4 regions of the Pseudoalteromonas sp. T1lg65 genome follow, and region 4 is predicted to be linked to each of the others. Evidence: predicted binding sites of a transcription regulator. Region 4 holds the regulator's gene; each other region holds the start of a gene.

Region 1 (4,156 bases), 1.7 Mb from region 4:
TATCACAAATGATTGGTGACACCAAAACCAAAAATGGCGTGATCCTGCTGAGTAATGGTGATGACAATCATGACCCACACTATGAAGCTTTTGTGATTATTCAGCAATTAGCACTACAGCTAGCCAATACAAAATAAATAATAATGAACAATGCGGTGTGATAAACACCGCTATTTAAAAAATATAAAAACACGGTTTAATTGCTGGTGAGAAATTAAACCGTGCAATTTAGGCAACCTCAATTAAAAAAACTCTTAAATACAAAAACTTACAAACAAAACCAATTCAACACTATACAAACAAACCAAATTTCAATTCCAAAAAATAACAAGCAGAAAATAAATAATTCAAACAAACCACCAACAAAAACAGGAATATTTAATTAACTTCAACAATAAGCCTAAAGCACCCCACAAAAGTACCGATAACAGGATCAAATGTAATTAAACCTTTTCGGAGATTATTCTGTGGCCTTATACGTTAATACCAACGTCAGTTCTTTGAATGCACAAAGACAGCTTTTAAATTCAGGTAACACGCTAGATACATCATTTAAACGTCTTTCTTCAGGTTTTCGTATTAATAGTGCTGCGGATGACGCGGCCGGTTTACAAATATCAAACCGCTTAGACTCACAAATTCAAGGTTTAAACCAAGGTAACCGTAACGCTAATGACGGCTTATCACTTGCACAAACCGCTGAAGGCGCGATGGACGAAATCACGTCAATGTTACAGCGCATGAGAACGCTTGCGCAGCAGGCTGCTAATGGCTCAAACACGGGCGCAGATAGACTCGCGCTGCAAGAAGAAGCAATCCAACTGAAAGAAGAAATCAACCGTATTGCCAAAGACACCACATTTGGTGGTCAAAACTTATTAGACGGTACGTATGATGCCAGTTTTCAGGTCGGAGCCGATGCAGTTCAGACTATTTCCTTTACTATGAAAGATGTGAAGGGAAATACCTTGACCGCGAATGGTGGCTTCACTTTTTCAGGTATTGCGATGATAGCTTCGACCATTACAGGAAGAGCGCTTGGCGAGGAAACGGTAGGGTTAACAAAAGTAACAGGACTCTCAACCGATGGTTCTGGCACTGCTTTCTACGGTTATGACGTCATGTTTGGCGCGATGAACCCGGTAACTGGTGATATTTCCCTTTCCAGTCAAAAACATGCCCAAACCGTATTCGCAGCGATCGATGGACTTATTTCTGTTGTTGATAAAAAGCGTGCGGAGCTAGGTGCAGTGCAAAACCGTTTTCAGTCTACGATCCGTAACCAGTCGAATATTTCTGAAAACCTATCAGCGGCGAAGTCACGCATCAAAGATACTGACTTTGCTCAAGAGACCGCGAAGTTAACCAAGGCGCAAATTTTACAGCAAGCAAGTCAGTCAATTTTGAGTCAGGCAAATCAGCGTCCACAAGCAGCCTTAAGCTTGCTTGGTTAATAAACTAACTTTGCTCCCTTTATCCAATTATGGGTTGCCTGATAACTTGCTGTCTATTGGCAACCCATTTTGCATTTTTGAACTAAACCTATTTGTCGTGCAAACCCCACGGCAATATTTTTTTTGTTGAATACATCAAAACTTTCAATTTGGATAATTCACAAAAACAAAATACTGTTAAAGTAAAATTTACCTAAAAATGATACATAAATGTATATAACTGAATTTTAAAACAAGAAAAACAGAACGAGAAATAACATAAAACCCATATAAAACATACAATTAAAGGAAGAAGTAACGAAACCTTTTGTCCCAACACCCCATTAAGAATATTACACCACGAAAAAATCTAAAAACAGAAATATTTAATTAATTTCAATGATTTACTAAAGATAGCAGCAAAAGTACCGATATTAGGATCGCACTAGAATTTTTATATGGAGATAAACCCAATGGCTTTATATGTAAATACCAACGTCAGCTCTTTGAATGCGCAAAGACAATTGATGAACTCAGGCAATACACTCGATACGTCATTTAAAAGACTTTCGTCTGGTTTTCGTATTAACAGTGCTGCTGATGATGCAGCAGGTTTACAAATTTCAAATCGCTTAGACTCACAAATCCAAGGCTTAAACCAAGGTAACCGTAACGCCAACGACGGTTTATCGCTGGCACAAACTGCGGAAGGAGCGATGGACGAAGTGACGTCAATGTTGCAACGCATGCGAACCCTTGCTCAGCAAGCTGCGAACGGTTCTAACACTGATGCTGATAGGCTTTCTCTACAAGAAGAGGCTGTACAGCTAAAAGAAGAAATAAACCGTATCGCTAAAGACACCACATTTGGCGGTCAGAACCTATTGGACGGCAGTTACGATGCCAGCTTTCAAGTAGGTGCTGATGCGGTGCAAACCATCTCTTTTAGCATGAGAGATGTAAAAGGTAACTCGTTAACAGCCAACGGTGGCTTCACTTTTACTGGCTTAGCAGCTATTGCTACTGGTATTTCAGGCAAAAAGCTCTCTGAAGATTTAACAGGTATATCAAATGTATCTGGTGGAGGTGCTGCGGGTGGATACGGTTATAGTAAGTTAGTGCATTCAGGAACTAATGAAATTTCTCTGTCTTCACAAGCTAACGCACAACAGATGATGGCCGCGATGGATGGTTTAATAGCCGTTGTTGATAAAAAGCGTGCTGAGCTGGGTGCAGTACAAAACCGTTTTCAGTCTACTATTCGTAACCAATCGAATATTTCTGAAAACTTATCAGCGGCTAAATCACGTATCAAAGATACTGACTTTGCTCAAGAAACTGCAAAATTAACCAAAGCGCAAATTTTACAGCAGGCCAGTCAGTCAATTCTGAGCCAAGCGAATCAGCGCCCTCAGGCTGCATTGAGCTTGTTAGGTTAATACCTTTGAAATAACTCCGCTTTACCCATTCATAGGTTGCCAAACCATACCCCATTTATCTTGGCAACCTATTTTGGCACGAGACATACCTTCGCTATATCAACACACTCTAAAGCCTGACGTGATTCAGTTACAGCTTCCATTGAAGTTGCTTTGCTAAAAAGAAGTCCAGAAACGCTTTCACCTTAGGCTGAGGATGCCTAACGTTATGATAATACGCGTATACACCCACACCTTTAACCCAGTAATCTTCCATAATCGGTTGCAATTGATTGTTTGAGATCGCCGCTGTTATTTCTTCACTATCACTGCTCGCGTTAATAATTCCGAGCCCAGAAATAGCCAAATCAATCAACCCGACGACCGTTGCAACTTTTTGTTTAAGCAATTTATACACAGGCTTTTGATCATGAAGCATCAACACGTTTGAAGGTTGATTGTGTAGGTAACCAACCACATAATGTTGCTCCAAGTCGTCTAACTGAACGGGTACACCATGTTCTTGCAGGTATTGCGGTGAGGCATATAGAGCAAGCGTAGTGTGAAACAAAGCACGGCGCTTTAAACTCGGAAATTTGTCACCCAGATAGCCGCTCACCCCCCAAAAAATATCGTAATCATCTTCATTGATATCAAGCACGGTCTCTTTGATATCGAGTTCCAATTTCAACTCTGGATACTTAACACAAAATTCAGATAGCCAAGGAAGTACGGTCCCTTGCATAAATTCATTATTGTGTGCAACAACCTTAATCGTGCCTTGAATTCTATTTGCAGCCGACGCTAACCAATTGTCCATTTCGTGATGTGCAGCAATGACTTTTTTCGCTTCATCCTCAAACGCTTTGCCAAATTCACTTAAATATAACTTACGACCACTACGCTCAAAAAGTGGTTGTCCAAGCTGCGTCTCAAGATTGCTCATTTGTTTGCTCATCGCCATTACGGTGAGGGACTTTACTTCAGCAGCTTTGCTAATGCCGCCGTGTTTTGCCACCAGCAAAAACGAATGCAACAGGTCATTTTTCAGCATTGATAAACCAAAAGTTTAATAACTATAAAAATAAAGAATATTTTTTTAATTTGGATATGTCCATACACTGTGTTCAATAAAAAATAAGGAACAACAAAATGAGCGTTGAAATATTATTACTCGTCTGGATTATTGGCTGGCTTATCTACGAATTAGCCAACCAAAATAAGGACAAAACACGATTATTGGCTGGCCAAACAACCAAGCTTAAAATATACAAAAGCACGATACTTACCCTCTGGCTTCCAACC
Region 2 (4,156 bases), 1.1 Mb from region 4:
AATAAAACTCCAATATATTCAAACTATTAATAGAATTTTTTGTGTAATTACCAGCGACTCTCCACGTGATTGTGCAAAAAAATAGCAATTTAATGCTTGCCAACAAACACTGTATAAACTACTGTATACACAGTTACTGTATAAATACCCAGTGAGGCAATTATGTTACAAACAAACAGTTCTCGATTAGCATTTAGCTCGACCGCTGCCACTAAAAGCAACATTGTTAATACCGTATACGTTGCAGATGAAATTGTCGCCAGCCTTGAACTACTAAAGATTTTGCATGTTGATCAAACCAAGCTTGGGTGGACATTACTCATCGCTCCAGATAACGTTCCAAACAAAGCGATGTTGGAAAATAGTAATATCGATTCAAGCAAGTTGCTGATCATTAGACAAAAACATATTTATAATTTGGAATATGTGCTACAAAGTGCAATTAAAAATGGTAACTTCGCCTCTGTCGTTATTTGGACAAACATTTCAAGCCCAAAAGCGATTGAAGAAATGCTGAGTGTCAATAATAGTAAAACAGGAATACATTGTTTCAGTAACCCTCTAGATTGTACAATGCAGCCGGAAATGAACTGTGCTTGAGATTTAGGGTGTATGAAGTGCTATTGTAAATCTGGTGAGGTGTTCTCAACTTGTTGTGAACCACTACTTAATAACGTAAAAATCCCGCTATCGCCTTTGCAATTAATGAGGTCTAGATATAGTGCTTACTGTTTGAAAAATGCTGCTTATATTGCTCAAACATATGCACACAAGCAACAGTCTGAAAATAGTGAAGCGGACATAAAATCCTTCGCCGACTTTGCGACCTTTATCAATTTAGAGATATTGGATCATAGTGATGACGCAAGCACTGGAATTGTTGAGTTTAAGGCGCATTACATTGCTGAAGGACAACACCATGTGTTGCATGAGCGCTCAAATTTTATTAAAGAAAATAACCTGTGGCGTTATGTGAATGGGTCTTTATTTGAAACACCTGTTATGAAGTTAAGTAGAAATGATATGTGCCCCTGCAACAGTGGCAGTAAATATAAAAAGTGTCATGGTAAATAGAGTCTTTTTTAGCCTAAGCACTCGCCTTTAGCATTGTCTGCATATCTCCAGCTGCGATTTGGTCATAAAACGCAGCAGCATCCATTTGTTTATCTGCTACTAGGTCAAGTTTTCCCTGAGCTTTAGCGAGTCGTCTTTTCACCGCAGGTTCAAGGTTTTCAACTACTTCCAAATGAATATGCTTCTTATCATCTCGAACAGCAAAAGGCTCTGGGTTTAAGCATTCTTGTAAACGCAAACTGACTAATGAACTTGCCGCAAATAATTTGCCATTATTTTGACCTATTAACATATTGTATTCTTTTGGTGCTAACGGTTTTTGTGGGCCAATTTCAAATTCACGCTTTAGTTGAGATTCTGAGTGGTCTTTTTCTGGCTGTTCTGATTTAGGGAGATGGAATTGGCTAAAATCCAAAGCATCGTGCGACAGCATAGACAGCAACATCGCAAAGTCTGCCGAGCGCGTTTCATGCACGCTGACATTTAACGCTGTGCCTAGCTGCGCCTCATCGATTAAAACTCCATCAACCTGCATATAAACCAACCGATTTATCATCTCAATACAGATTTATCGGCATTTTTCATAAAAACTTTAGTGGTTTTCTTTACTTCGGAAAAAACTTTGTTATTATCACCGCCGTTGTTTAGGAGGGGTTCCCGAGCGGCCAAAGGGATCAGACTGTAAATCTGACGGCACTGCCTTCGCTGGTTCGAATCCAGCTCCCTCCACCACAACAACAACCTACAATTTGGAGGGGTTCCCGAGCGGCCAAAGGGATCAGACTGTAAATCTGACGGCATTGCCTTCGCTGGTTCGAATCCAGCTCCCTCCACCACTTATACGAAATTGTAGTTTCTCTTTAGGAGGGGTTCCCGAGCGGCCAAAGGGATCAGACTGTAAATCTGACGGCACTGCCTTCGCTGGTTCGAATCCAGCTCCCTCCACCACTACTTATTATTCTTTTTCTATCATCAGTTTATCACCGCATTGCTTTAAATAGTCCCGTGCGGATTGATATCCGTCTCCATAAAATTGGGTCACTAAGTTCCAAAAGCGTAAATTATGTGCCATCACATGAAAGTGTGCGAGTTCGTGGACAACCACATAGTCAACCACTGACTTTGGTGCCCCAACCAGTAAAGTGTTAAACGCCAGTACCCCTTTTGATGAGAAACTCCCCCAACGGCTTTTATATTCTCTTACCTTCAAGGTGTTGTAGTTACTGTGCATACTCTCTTGGTATTTAGGAATGGCGACCTCTAGGTAATCTAACAGGATCTGTCTTAGCACAGTCATCAACATCTTCCTGCACTTCTTTGCCAAATAAATACACGGTTGCTGATGATCAACCGACGTGTGTGTTCGCGTAATTTCGATTCTATAGTGAATCCCAAAAACTAATACTCTGAAGTCGACAAAAGGTTGCTGATGAATAAGCACGCTCTGCTCAGTCAATTTACTTTGGATCCAGTTGGATTTACTCCTAATCCAATCGTGCAGCCAAGTATCACAAACATGATAAGGCGCATACACTTGAACTTGCTTATTCTTAATTTTTATCGCCACACTCTTACGACGGTGACTTTTTCTCACACTGTAGTTCACTGTACACAACCTGAAAATTTTACCGCTATAGTTTATCCCACTGCGACTTTGAATACCAAGCAAGTACTCTATTTCATTATAACGCCATATTTATTAATAGATTTTTTCAAAATTCTCTGTAGCGTTCCATTTTACTGCTACGCTTATAAGAAACAAAAGTAAAGTAGAAGACGACTATGCCAGATAAACCTATTTGCCAATATACTTCTCCTGATGGGCATAAGTGTTCTGAGATTGATATGGGCTCTGGGTATTGTTTTTGGCATGACAATAAGTTCGACAAGAGTGGTCTAGAGCTTACTCAAAAACTCGAGCGTTACGCTAAACGCGGTGGTTTACTACAAGGGTTAGAGTTAAAACGAGCAAACCTTGAAGGCTTAAACCTTGTTAAGTTTGATGATCATCGCGGTTATGACCTTTCTTACAGTAATTTTTATCGCACCAACCTAAAAGGTGCACACCTTTTCAATAACACAATTAACAATGCTTCCTTGATGAAAGCTGATTTACGTGAAGCCAGTCTGCACTGCTGTAAACTAGAAAACACTAACTTGCTGGGGATCAAACTAGATAATACTCGCATAGATAACATGCATCTTGGTGATCACCTACTACAAGAAAGCCAAGCGATGGAAGCTAGAAAAAATAAAGCGAAGGAAGATGCTGAAGATCTTTTCCAACAATCAGAGGAAATCTATCGCTTATTGAGAAAAGGAGCAGAAAACCAAGGCCTGTTCGAGATGGCGGGAAAATTCACTTATAAAGAATTGCGCATGCGCCATGCTCAATACCCGCGTTATTCCAAAAAGCACCTCATTTCAAGCTTTGTTGATTTACTTTGCGGATATGGAGAAAAGCCTGAAAATGTCATCCGGTTTAGCCTTGGCATGATCGTATTTTGTGCGATTTGCTATTTTGTATTTGGGGTCTCATACGAAGACCAGTTGTTGCATCTCAATTTCAATAACAGCATCGAGGACAACATCTTAGCCTTACTAAACAGTTTTTACTTCAGCGTTGTCACGTTTACTACGCTAGGGTACGGCGACATCACCCCATTGGGAGTTTCGAGGCTTATCGCTGCCATTGAAGCATTCACTGGCAGCTTCTCTCTCGCGTTATTCGTTGTTGTGTTTGTAAAACAAATGACTCGATGAACCCGTGATCACTCACTGATACTTATCTCACTTTTTAACTGTTCGAGGAAATCGAGCATGTAGTCAGTTCTTTGCTTGGCTTGCTTCTTGGCAGATTGAGTATGCATGTTATTAGCAATGTGTAACAACTTAATAAAAAAGTGATCGAGTGTATATCGGGTATCGTCAGGCTGGCGATTTTGACAAAATGGATCTTCAGTGTGATACAAATGCCGTGCAATTGCACCACCTACTTTCATGCAGCGACTAACACCTATAGCGCCTAGTGCATCCATTCTGTCTGCATCTTGAACAATCTTTGCTTCCAATGTCTTTGGTT
Region 3 (4,156 bases), 570 kb from region 4:
TAAAGGTGTAGTAACCTCTAGCTTGCCCCATCAGTGCGACACCAGCCGCTGAGCCTATAGACAGCAAGCTACCTCCGACCCCAGCGGTTAAGGTAATTAATAACCAGTGTCCATGTGACATTTCTGGGTTCATTGACAAGACAGCAAACATCACAGGGATATTATCTATCACCGCAGAGATGATCCCTAACAGCACATTGGCACTGGTAGCTGACCACTGGCCATAAAGAAACTCCGACATGACGCCTAGATAACCAAGAAAACCAAGCCCGCCAACACACATGACTATGCCATAGAAAAATAACAAGGTATCCCATTCGGCTCTGGAGACTTTGCTAAACACATCAAACGGCACCACACTGCCGAGCTTTTCCAAGCGCTCTTGATCCCCTTCCCGTTCTGCAAGCGCTCTTTTCCTAGCTAATGACCCCGGTAAAGTCATCCGCAAGAAATATCCAAAGAATTGTAGATACCCTAACCCCATCATCATGCCCAAAACCGGCGGTAAGTGTAACAAGCTATGGCACATTACCGCTGTAGCCACAGTGAGTAAAAACAGTGTCAAAATCCTCAATGCACCTCTTTTTAACTCTACGCTCTCATAAACTGAACTAGGATGTTTATTTTCAACAAAGTAACTCATTATCAAAGCAGGCACTAAAAAGTTAACCAACGCGGGAATAAATAGGACAAAAAACTCATTAAACTGCACCATACCGGCTTGCCAAACCATCAGCGTAGTAATGTCTCCAAATGGACTAAATGCCCCACCCGCATTCGCCGCAATCACAATATTAATACAGCTTAAATTGATAAATGCTCTGTCCCCTTGTGCCACTTTCATGACCACTGCACACATCAATAAAGCAGTGGTTAAATTATCTGCTATCGGAGAAATAAAAAACGATAGAAAACCAGTTATCCAAAATAGGTTTCGATAACTAAACCCTTTTTGGATCATCCAAGCCCGTAAAGCATCAAATATTCGCCGTTCTTCTAGAGCGTTGATATAAGTCATCGCCACAAGCAGAAATAACATCAATTCGGAAAACTCTAATAAGTTATGCCTAAAGGCATGTTCCGTCGCCTCAGGCACTCCTTGGGAAACATAAAAAGCACCTATAGCAGCCCAAATAACACCTGCAGCGACCAAGACGGGTTTTGACTTTCGCATGTGCAGCTTTTCCTCGAGCATTACCAAGGAATAAGCCAAAACAAAGATCACAATGCAAAAATAACCAACCCACGAGCTAGTCAACGGCAACGGACCTCCTGAAGCCGCCCAACTATCGAAAGATATAATCCCAGATAACAAGATGGCGAAAAACAGCCAAAATTGGGTCTTTTTCATTTTTTAACCTATTGATGTGCATATTAAATAAGGGGGTGTAGAACGCTATCAATTTAGCACAGTCAATGTGATTTAAAATTGGACAGAAGTCTATAATTTGTGAGAAGTGTGCCGATATTTTGCGAATAAATATCAGCACTCAGGTTGAGGTAACGAACAGTCGCGGAACAACGCTTTATTTCTATCGATTAAAATTACTTTGCGCTAAGCTTTTCAACCGCTAACACCAAGGCTAGTCCAGCTAACATCAAGCCTGCGCACAGCAGCGTATTTGGCTCTTGACCATACAGCAACAGGTATTCCGAAGGGAGGATATTAGCTTGATTAAGCGGCTTCTCTACACCGCTAGAATTAACATAGGTTGTTAAAACTTGCTTCCATGGCCACAATAAATTTAACGAGCCAAGTAAAAATCCCGACAGTACAGCAAAAGTGACCTGCTCAAAGCGCGATAATAACCAAGCAAGTAACCGAGAAAAGCTCATCAGTCCAACAATACATCCCAGTAAAAACAGTGCAACTAGCACGATATTGATTTCTGTTACTGCTGTCAAAACGTGTCCATACATTCCCATCAACAGTAAAATAAAGCTGCCGGAAATGCCGGGCAAAATCATTGCACAAATTGCGATAGCACCAGAAACAAAATACAGCCATGTATGAGGCTCAGCCTCGGCTGGAGCCAAAGAGGTGATTAAGTAAGCGATCACCGCTCCCAATAGACAGGCAACTGTTGTTTTCATATCCCAACGTGACACTTGTTTTGCAACATGCACGAAGGAGGCAATAATTAACCCAAAGAAAAAAGACCAAACCAACAGTTGATAATGTTCAAGCAGGTACGTGATCAGTTTGGCTAAAGAAGCCGCACTTACTAAAATACCGGCAAACACGGTGACTAAAAATTTGCCATCAACGTGTCGCCAAGCTGCTTGCACTCCGTGTTGCTTGAGCACTCCTAAAGCCTCGATATTTACACTTTTGATAGCGTTTAAGAACCGCGCGTAAATACCCGTAATAAAAGCGATGGTACCTCCAGAAACACCAGGAACCACGTCAGCGGCCCCCATTCCAGCCCCTTTCAAAAACAACAGGAAATAATCCCATTTACGCTCTTTTTCTTGCACACCTATTCTCCAAATTAACAACGTGCTGAGTTTACCTGATTGCTAGTAAATAATTAACTGAATTAGGAAACGAACTAAGCTATTAATTATCAACTAAAGATCTTAAGTGAATTACCGATAACTAAGCATCGACCAAGATGCATGCGCAATTTATGTTCAGAACGATTTTTTACTCTATCTTCGTGCTCTTACTTATGCCTAGCTACGCAGCAGAGCATATTAACGCCATCGAAAAGCAGCGGTTGTTCGACCAGGACGCTGAGCAATACTTAGATGTCGCACAGTTAGTGAAATTACAGCAGGGTGAGTCAGAATTTTACACTTATTTTCAACCCTATATGGCGCCACAACGCAACGGTATCGTGATCATTATTCCAGATATGCTGGCTCCACCGATCAACGGTAATGGACCCAGTTACCTGTTTAAACAACTCAGCGACGACGGTTTTGACACGTATGCGTTAACGCCACCAGAGCTGTCATTTGCACCAAATATTCTCGGTGATCAACAAATTTCAACACAAGGCGTCGTTAGCCAACCTCAAAACACATTAAGTGAAGCTAACTTAGATAACTACAAACAAGCGCTTGTCGAACGCTTTCAGGCTCTATATCAAACGCTCACGATGGCTCCGGCAGAGCAGTTAGTGGTCGTCGCGTTTGGCAATAGCGCTGGTCTTTTCACTGAGTATCTGGCAACACTCCCTAATTTAAGAGTAAATGCCTTTGTTATCGTCAGTACGCAAATAGCCAACAGTGAACGCCAGAAACAGTTAGCTTCAAAGCTGTCGGTGATCAGTCCAGCATTACTTGACTTGTACTACACATTTGACAGCCCTCTCGTTCTTAACAACCTGCAAGATAGACGGCGTTGGGCACAAAGAAATAGTAAGTTTGATTATCGCCAGCGAGAACTATACGGTGAACGGCATGATCCAAACCAGCACAAAAGGCTCAGAAAAGAGCTGATCGGCTTTTTGCGCGTACTATGACGCGCGTTTTAAAAATTCGTAGGCCGATTGTATTTCTTGGCTTTTTCGTTTTGCGACTTCCATCATATGACTCGGTAAGCCTTGAGAAACCAGTTTGTCGGGATGATGTTGAGCCATCAACTTACGGTAAGCTTTTTTTATGTCTCGCTCAGAAGCCCCACCTTCAAGGCCAAGAACGGCGAGCGCCTGATTTTTAGTTAGACCATTATTAGCAGGCGTTCGCTGACGCTCTCCTGATGATTGATGCTGGCGCTGCTGCTGCGAATGGCGATGACGACGAAATTCGAATTCAGCTTGGTATCTTTTCAGTAAAAAGGTGAAGTGGGTATCTGCAAAACCAAGCGCTTTGCTCACCTGGCGCAGTAAAGTCTTTTCCTGATCTGATAGATGACCATCGCAAAAAGCCATTTGTATCTGAATTTCTAAAAAAAGCTGTCGTAAGTCATAGCGACGGGCGAATGCTTCTTTAAATTCTTTTACCGCCTCTTTGATAGAAAACTCTGCGCTTTTACCTGATTTGAAGGCGTTTTGCGCTTCTTTTCGCTCATCACCTTTCAGTCCCATTTCATCCATAAATGCAGTTGCTGCTTGAATATGGATTTCGCTAACGCGACCATTTGACTTGGCAATATGTCCCATCACAGCAAAACAGCTGGAGAAAAACAGCGCTTGCCGTTCGTGCAGGT
Region 4 (4,156 bases):
CGCCACCTTTCACTGTGTGAAAACCTCTGAATATTGCATTCAATAGGTCTTTGTCTTCAGGGTTGTTTTCTAGTTCGACTAGCTGTTCGGACAACTGCTCCAAAATCTCGCCAGCTTCAACCAGAAAGTCTTGTAAGATATCTTCATCGACTTCAAAGCTCATACTCACACTCTCCTACTAGAAGCCCAAACTAGAAAGCAGGTCATCGACTTCGTCTTGTCCAGAAACCACATCATCTCTCGATTCTGCGTCTATGATTGGACCCTCGGGTCCTGATAATTCATCAGTTGCAGCTTCTGACTTGACTGCTTTATTCTCATTATTATTTGCTTTACTTTGTTCAACCCCTGTGGAGCCAAACACAGTCAACATGTGAATTAAGCTATCTTCAACTTCTCTTACAAGTTCAATAACTCGGCGAATCACTTGTCCCGTCAAATCTTGATAATCTTGCGCCATCAATACGTTGGTCATCAGAGATTGCAGCTCGTCAGTACGCGTTTTTGAAGATTGCATGAAACTATCTAAGTCGTGGCAAAGCGATTTAAATTCACCTAACTGTATGTCCCGACTCATCAACCGATCCCAAGTGGGTTTAATCCCCTCCAGCTCCTCGGCCAAATTTTGTGCTAGAGGTAAACTCGCTTCAACCGCGTCCATGGTTTTGTTCGCTGCATTTTCTGTCATTTCCATGACGTAGTTGAGGCGTTGTTTCGCATCGGGAATAGCATCAGTGGTAAGGTCGGCTAAGCGGGTATCTAACTCAAAGTTTTTCAACGACTCGTGAAGTTGACGAGTAAGCTTACCGACCTCTGCGAAAAGTTCAGACTGCTCTTTGTTCGCAGCTTCCATAACAAGCTGATCAGCTTTTTCCTGTTCACCTTGTTCTAGGTATTCTACCAACAACTTTGCCTGCTCGAGCGTGATCTGAGGCGCAGCAATTACCGACATAAGCCGTCTCCCTCTTAACTGTTAGCCTAATCTCTCGAATACTTTTTCAAGTTTGGTTTTCAATGTACCCGCAGTAAAAGGCTTCACTATATAGCCGTTAACACCCGCTTGAGCAGCTGCTACGATTTGTTCTTTTTTTGCTTCTGCCGTAACCATTAGAACAGGAATATGCTTTAATTTCTCATCTGCGCGAATTGCTCTCAACAGATCAATACCTTGCATGCCCGGCATGTTCCAATCTGTTACTACAAAGTCAAACTCCTGATTCTGTAGCATAGGAAGTGCTGTACTACCATCATCAGCTTCTTGAACATTGGTAAAGCCTAAATCTCTCAGCAGGTTTTTGATTATTCTTCTCATAGTAGAGAAATCATCAACCACGAGAATTTTCATGTTCTTATCCAAAACTTCCTCCAGTGAGGTTCGAACCTATCTAATTATTAACTTTAATTTATCCAGTCATTGATTTTGGCTCTGAGCCTAATCATTGCCTGACCATGAATCTGACTAACTCGAGATTCGCTCACATCCAAAATGGCGCCAATCTCTTTCAAGTTCATCTCGTCGTTGTAATAAAGTGACAGTACCAGTGCATCTCTTTCAGGTAATGACTGTATAGCCTCGAGCAACGACTCGTTAAAACGTTCATTTTTAACGTTATTAAACGGTTTGTCTAGCGCAAAATCGCTGTTCGCTGGAGTGATGACGTCTTCATCGACCCCGAGGTCCTCAATGCCAATCACCTTACTAGCATTTACATCATGTAAAATATGATGGTACTCATCGACTGTAATATCAAGTTTTTCAGCGATTTCAGTATCTTTTGGCTCTCTTCCAAGGTTTGATTCTAACTCTGAAATCGCCTCAGCAACCATTCTGCTATTTTTGTGTACTGAACGAGGAGCCCAATCACCTCTGCGGATTTCATCAAGCATCGCGCCTCGAATTCGAATACCCGCAAAAGTCTCAAAACTAGCCCCTTTGCTCGCATCAAAATTTTTCGCAGCCTCTAAAAGACCGATCATGCCGGATTGTATAAGATCATCGAGTTGGACATTGGCGGGCAGTCGAGCGATAAGGTGACAGGCCACTTTTTTAACTAAAGAGGCATGACTCTCGACCACTTTGTTCAAGTGGTTTTTTGTTTGATATCCTGCCGCCTTATTAACCGGTGATGTCATAATTACCCATTCACTAGCTGTTCAATAAAAAATTCCAAGTGCCCAGAAGGTTGGTTTGGTATCGGCCACTTAACGGCCTTGCTTGCTAGCCCTTTTATTGCAACTGCAGCCGGAGAGCTAGGAAAAAGATCAACAACTGCTCGTTGTCGACGAGACGACTTCCGCATATTTTCATCGAAAGGTATGGTAGCAACCAATTCTAAGGCAACATCCAAAAACCTATCAGTAACTTTGGAAAGTTTGGCAAATAACTCTTGTCCTTCACGCAGACTACGTACCATGTTTGCTACGATTTTAAAGCGATAAACGCCATGCTCTCTACTTAATACTTTAATTAAGGCGTACGCATCTGTAATAGAAGTAGGTTCATCACATACCACTACCATGACATCTTGAGCAGCGCGGGAAAAACTCAATACCATGTCTGAAATACCCGCAGCGGTGTCCACAATTAATACGTCAAATTGTGTATTAAGTTCACTGAAGGCTCTGATCAAACCTGCGTGCTCAGCGGGAGTGAGCTCAACCATGTTTTGTGAGCCGGATGTGGCTGGAACGATTTTAATGCCTGCAGGACCCTCGACCAAAATCTCTTCTAATTCACATTCACCAGAGAGTACATGCGAGAGGTTTCTTTCGACTCTTAGGCCAAGCATTACATCGCAATTGGCTAAGCCTAAATCGGCATCTAGTACCAATACTCTGTGGCCTAGCTGCCCCATCGCAATCGCCGTATTGAGAGAGACATTGGTCTTACCGACTCCGCCTTTGCCTCCGGTTACTGCAATAACCTTTACACCTTGGTTGCTATTTTGACTCATTCTACGCAGGCCACTTGCTTGATCTAAAACTGTGTTAATCATACATTCCTACTGACCCGGACGCTACAGGTACACGTCGCGAGTGTTGTGCTTTTATTCTTTTTAAATACAATTGCTCAGCCTTTTTCACTAGTTTCTGAGCATTTGCTACGCGAATGTCTTCTGGCACCCGCTGACCGTTGGTAAGATACCCTATTGGCAAGCGATTTTGAATCGCTATACTGATTATCTCACCTAAACTTAGACTTTCATCAAGTTTTGTGAAAATACAGCCGCTTAAATTCACTTTCTTAAAATGTCTTACGGTTTCTTGTAAAACATTTATCTGTGCCGTTGCACTCAACACTAGATAGCTGCGAATATCAACTCGGGCACTACGCATAAGTGTATTTAACTGTTCAGTTAAGCGCAAATCTCTCTGACTCATTCCTGCTGTATCTATTAATACTAGACGCTTATTTCGTAAATGATACAACACTTCCGCAAGTTCATTCGCATCTTTAACTTGCTTAACTGGACAGCCAATAATTCGGCCATAAGTGGCCAGCTGCTCATAGGCACCAATTCTATAGGTATCAGTGGTGATTAGTGCAACTTTATCAGCACCAAATTTCTGTGCCCCCAACGCGGCAAGTTTCGCAACAGTCGTTGTTTTACCAACTCCCGTAGGACCAACCATGGCAAAAACACCGCCCTGACGCAGAATGTCATTGTTGGTGGTGTGCATTTGGTTTACTACCATATTCAGCAATGCATTCCACGCTTCTTTTCTCGATACATCGTCTGGAATAAAGCAAGCCATTTGCTCAGCCACTTCTTTATCGATCCCCATGCCCTGTAGTCGTTCAATCAGACAAGCTCTAGTTGGGTCCCTTCTTGCCATTTCTTGCTTCATTAAGCCTGAAACTTGGTGTTCAAGTAATTGACGTATCGCGTTCATTTCTTCACGCATTTCCGACATTTCATCTTTTTTAAAAGATGGCTTTGCTGGCTCATCTCCAAAGCCTGAATCTAAGTCGTCAGACTCATGCCAATGTTGTTGCTGAGCATGCAAATCATCATCAAAGTCGTAAGCATGGTTTTGCTTTTGAGATCTAGCAGGTTGGTTTGGTTGGTAATTAGCATGCTGAGTACGCTGTTCAAGACCTGATAACATCTGCTCTGTGTCAATGCCTGATTGTGAAAACATTGAAGCAAGCTCT

The links. The regulator FliA, encoded in region 4, starts transcription of late flagellar genes. The targets are predictions, from matches to a motif close to CTAAAGNTNNNNNNNNNNNNGCCGATA.
Region 1: the regulator FliA is predicted to act here: its motif matches at 1,841-1,867, upstream of ACSLBF_RS13740 (flagellin N-terminal helical domain-containing protein).
Region 2: the regulator FliA is predicted to act here: its motif matches at 1,644-1,670, upstream of ACSLBF_RS10715 (VC2046/SO_2500 family protein).
Region 3: the regulator FliA is predicted to act here: its motif matches at 2,572-2,598, upstream of ACSLBF_RS03350 (DUF3530 family protein).

Annotation. Positions count from the first base shown of each region.
Region 1 covers NZ_CP196837.1:3,097,997-3,102,152, forward strand. Annotated here, with positions in the region: gene ACSLBF_RS13730 (serine hydrolase) at 1-137, shown strand, start outside; gene ACSLBF_RS13735 (flagellin N-terminal helical domain-containing protein) at 468-1,454, shown strand; gene ACSLBF_RS13740 (flagellin N-terminal helical domain-containing protein) at 1,907-2,872, shown strand; gene ACSLBF_RS13745 (LysR family transcriptional regulator) at 3,003-3,905, opposite strand; gene ACSLBF_RS13750 (CPBP family intramembrane glutamic endopeptidase) at 4,004-4,156, shown strand, end outside.
Region 2 covers NZ_CP196837.1:2,434,918-2,439,073, forward strand. Annotated here, with positions in the region: gene ACSLBF_RS10705 (hypothetical protein) at 163-600, shown strand; gene ACSLBF_RS10710 (YchJ family metal-binding protein) at 706-1,074, shown strand; gene ACSLBF_RS10715 (VC2046/SO_2500 family protein) at 1,088-1,609, opposite strand; tRNA gene ACSLBF_RS10720 (tRNA-Tyr) at 1,722-1,806, shown strand; tRNA gene ACSLBF_RS10725 (tRNA-Tyr) at 1,826-1,910, shown strand; tRNA gene ACSLBF_RS10730 (tRNA-Tyr) at 1,938-2,022, shown strand; gene ACSLBF_RS10735 (M48 family metallopeptidase) at 2,030-2,668, opposite strand; gene ACSLBF_RS10740 (ion channel) at 2,857-3,837, shown strand; gene ACSLBF_RS10745 (HD domain-containing protein) at 3,846-4,156, opposite strand, start outside.
Region 3 covers NZ_CP196837.1:792,596-796,751, reverse strand. Annotated here, with positions in the region: gene nhaD (sodium:proton antiporter NhaD) at 1-1,351, opposite strand, end outside; gene ACSLBF_RS03355 (DUF368 domain-containing protein) at 1,546-2,478, opposite strand; gene ACSLBF_RS03350 (DUF3530 family protein) at 2,673-3,470, shown strand; gene djlA (co-chaperone DjlA) at 3,465-4,156, opposite strand, start outside.
Region 4 covers NZ_CP196837.1:1,361,696-1,365,851, reverse strand. Annotated here, with positions in the region: gene ACSLBF_RS05825 (chemotaxis protein CheA) at 1-163, opposite strand, end outside; gene ACSLBF_RS05820 (protein phosphatase CheZ) at 179-952, opposite strand; gene cheY (chemotaxis response regulator CheY) at 974-1,357, opposite strand; gene ACSLBF_RS05810 (RNA polymerase sigma factor FliA) at 1,399-2,133, opposite strand; gene ACSLBF_RS05805 (MinD/ParA family protein) at 2,136-2,996, opposite strand; gene flhF (flagellar biosynthesis protein FlhF) at 2,989-4,156, opposite strand, start outside.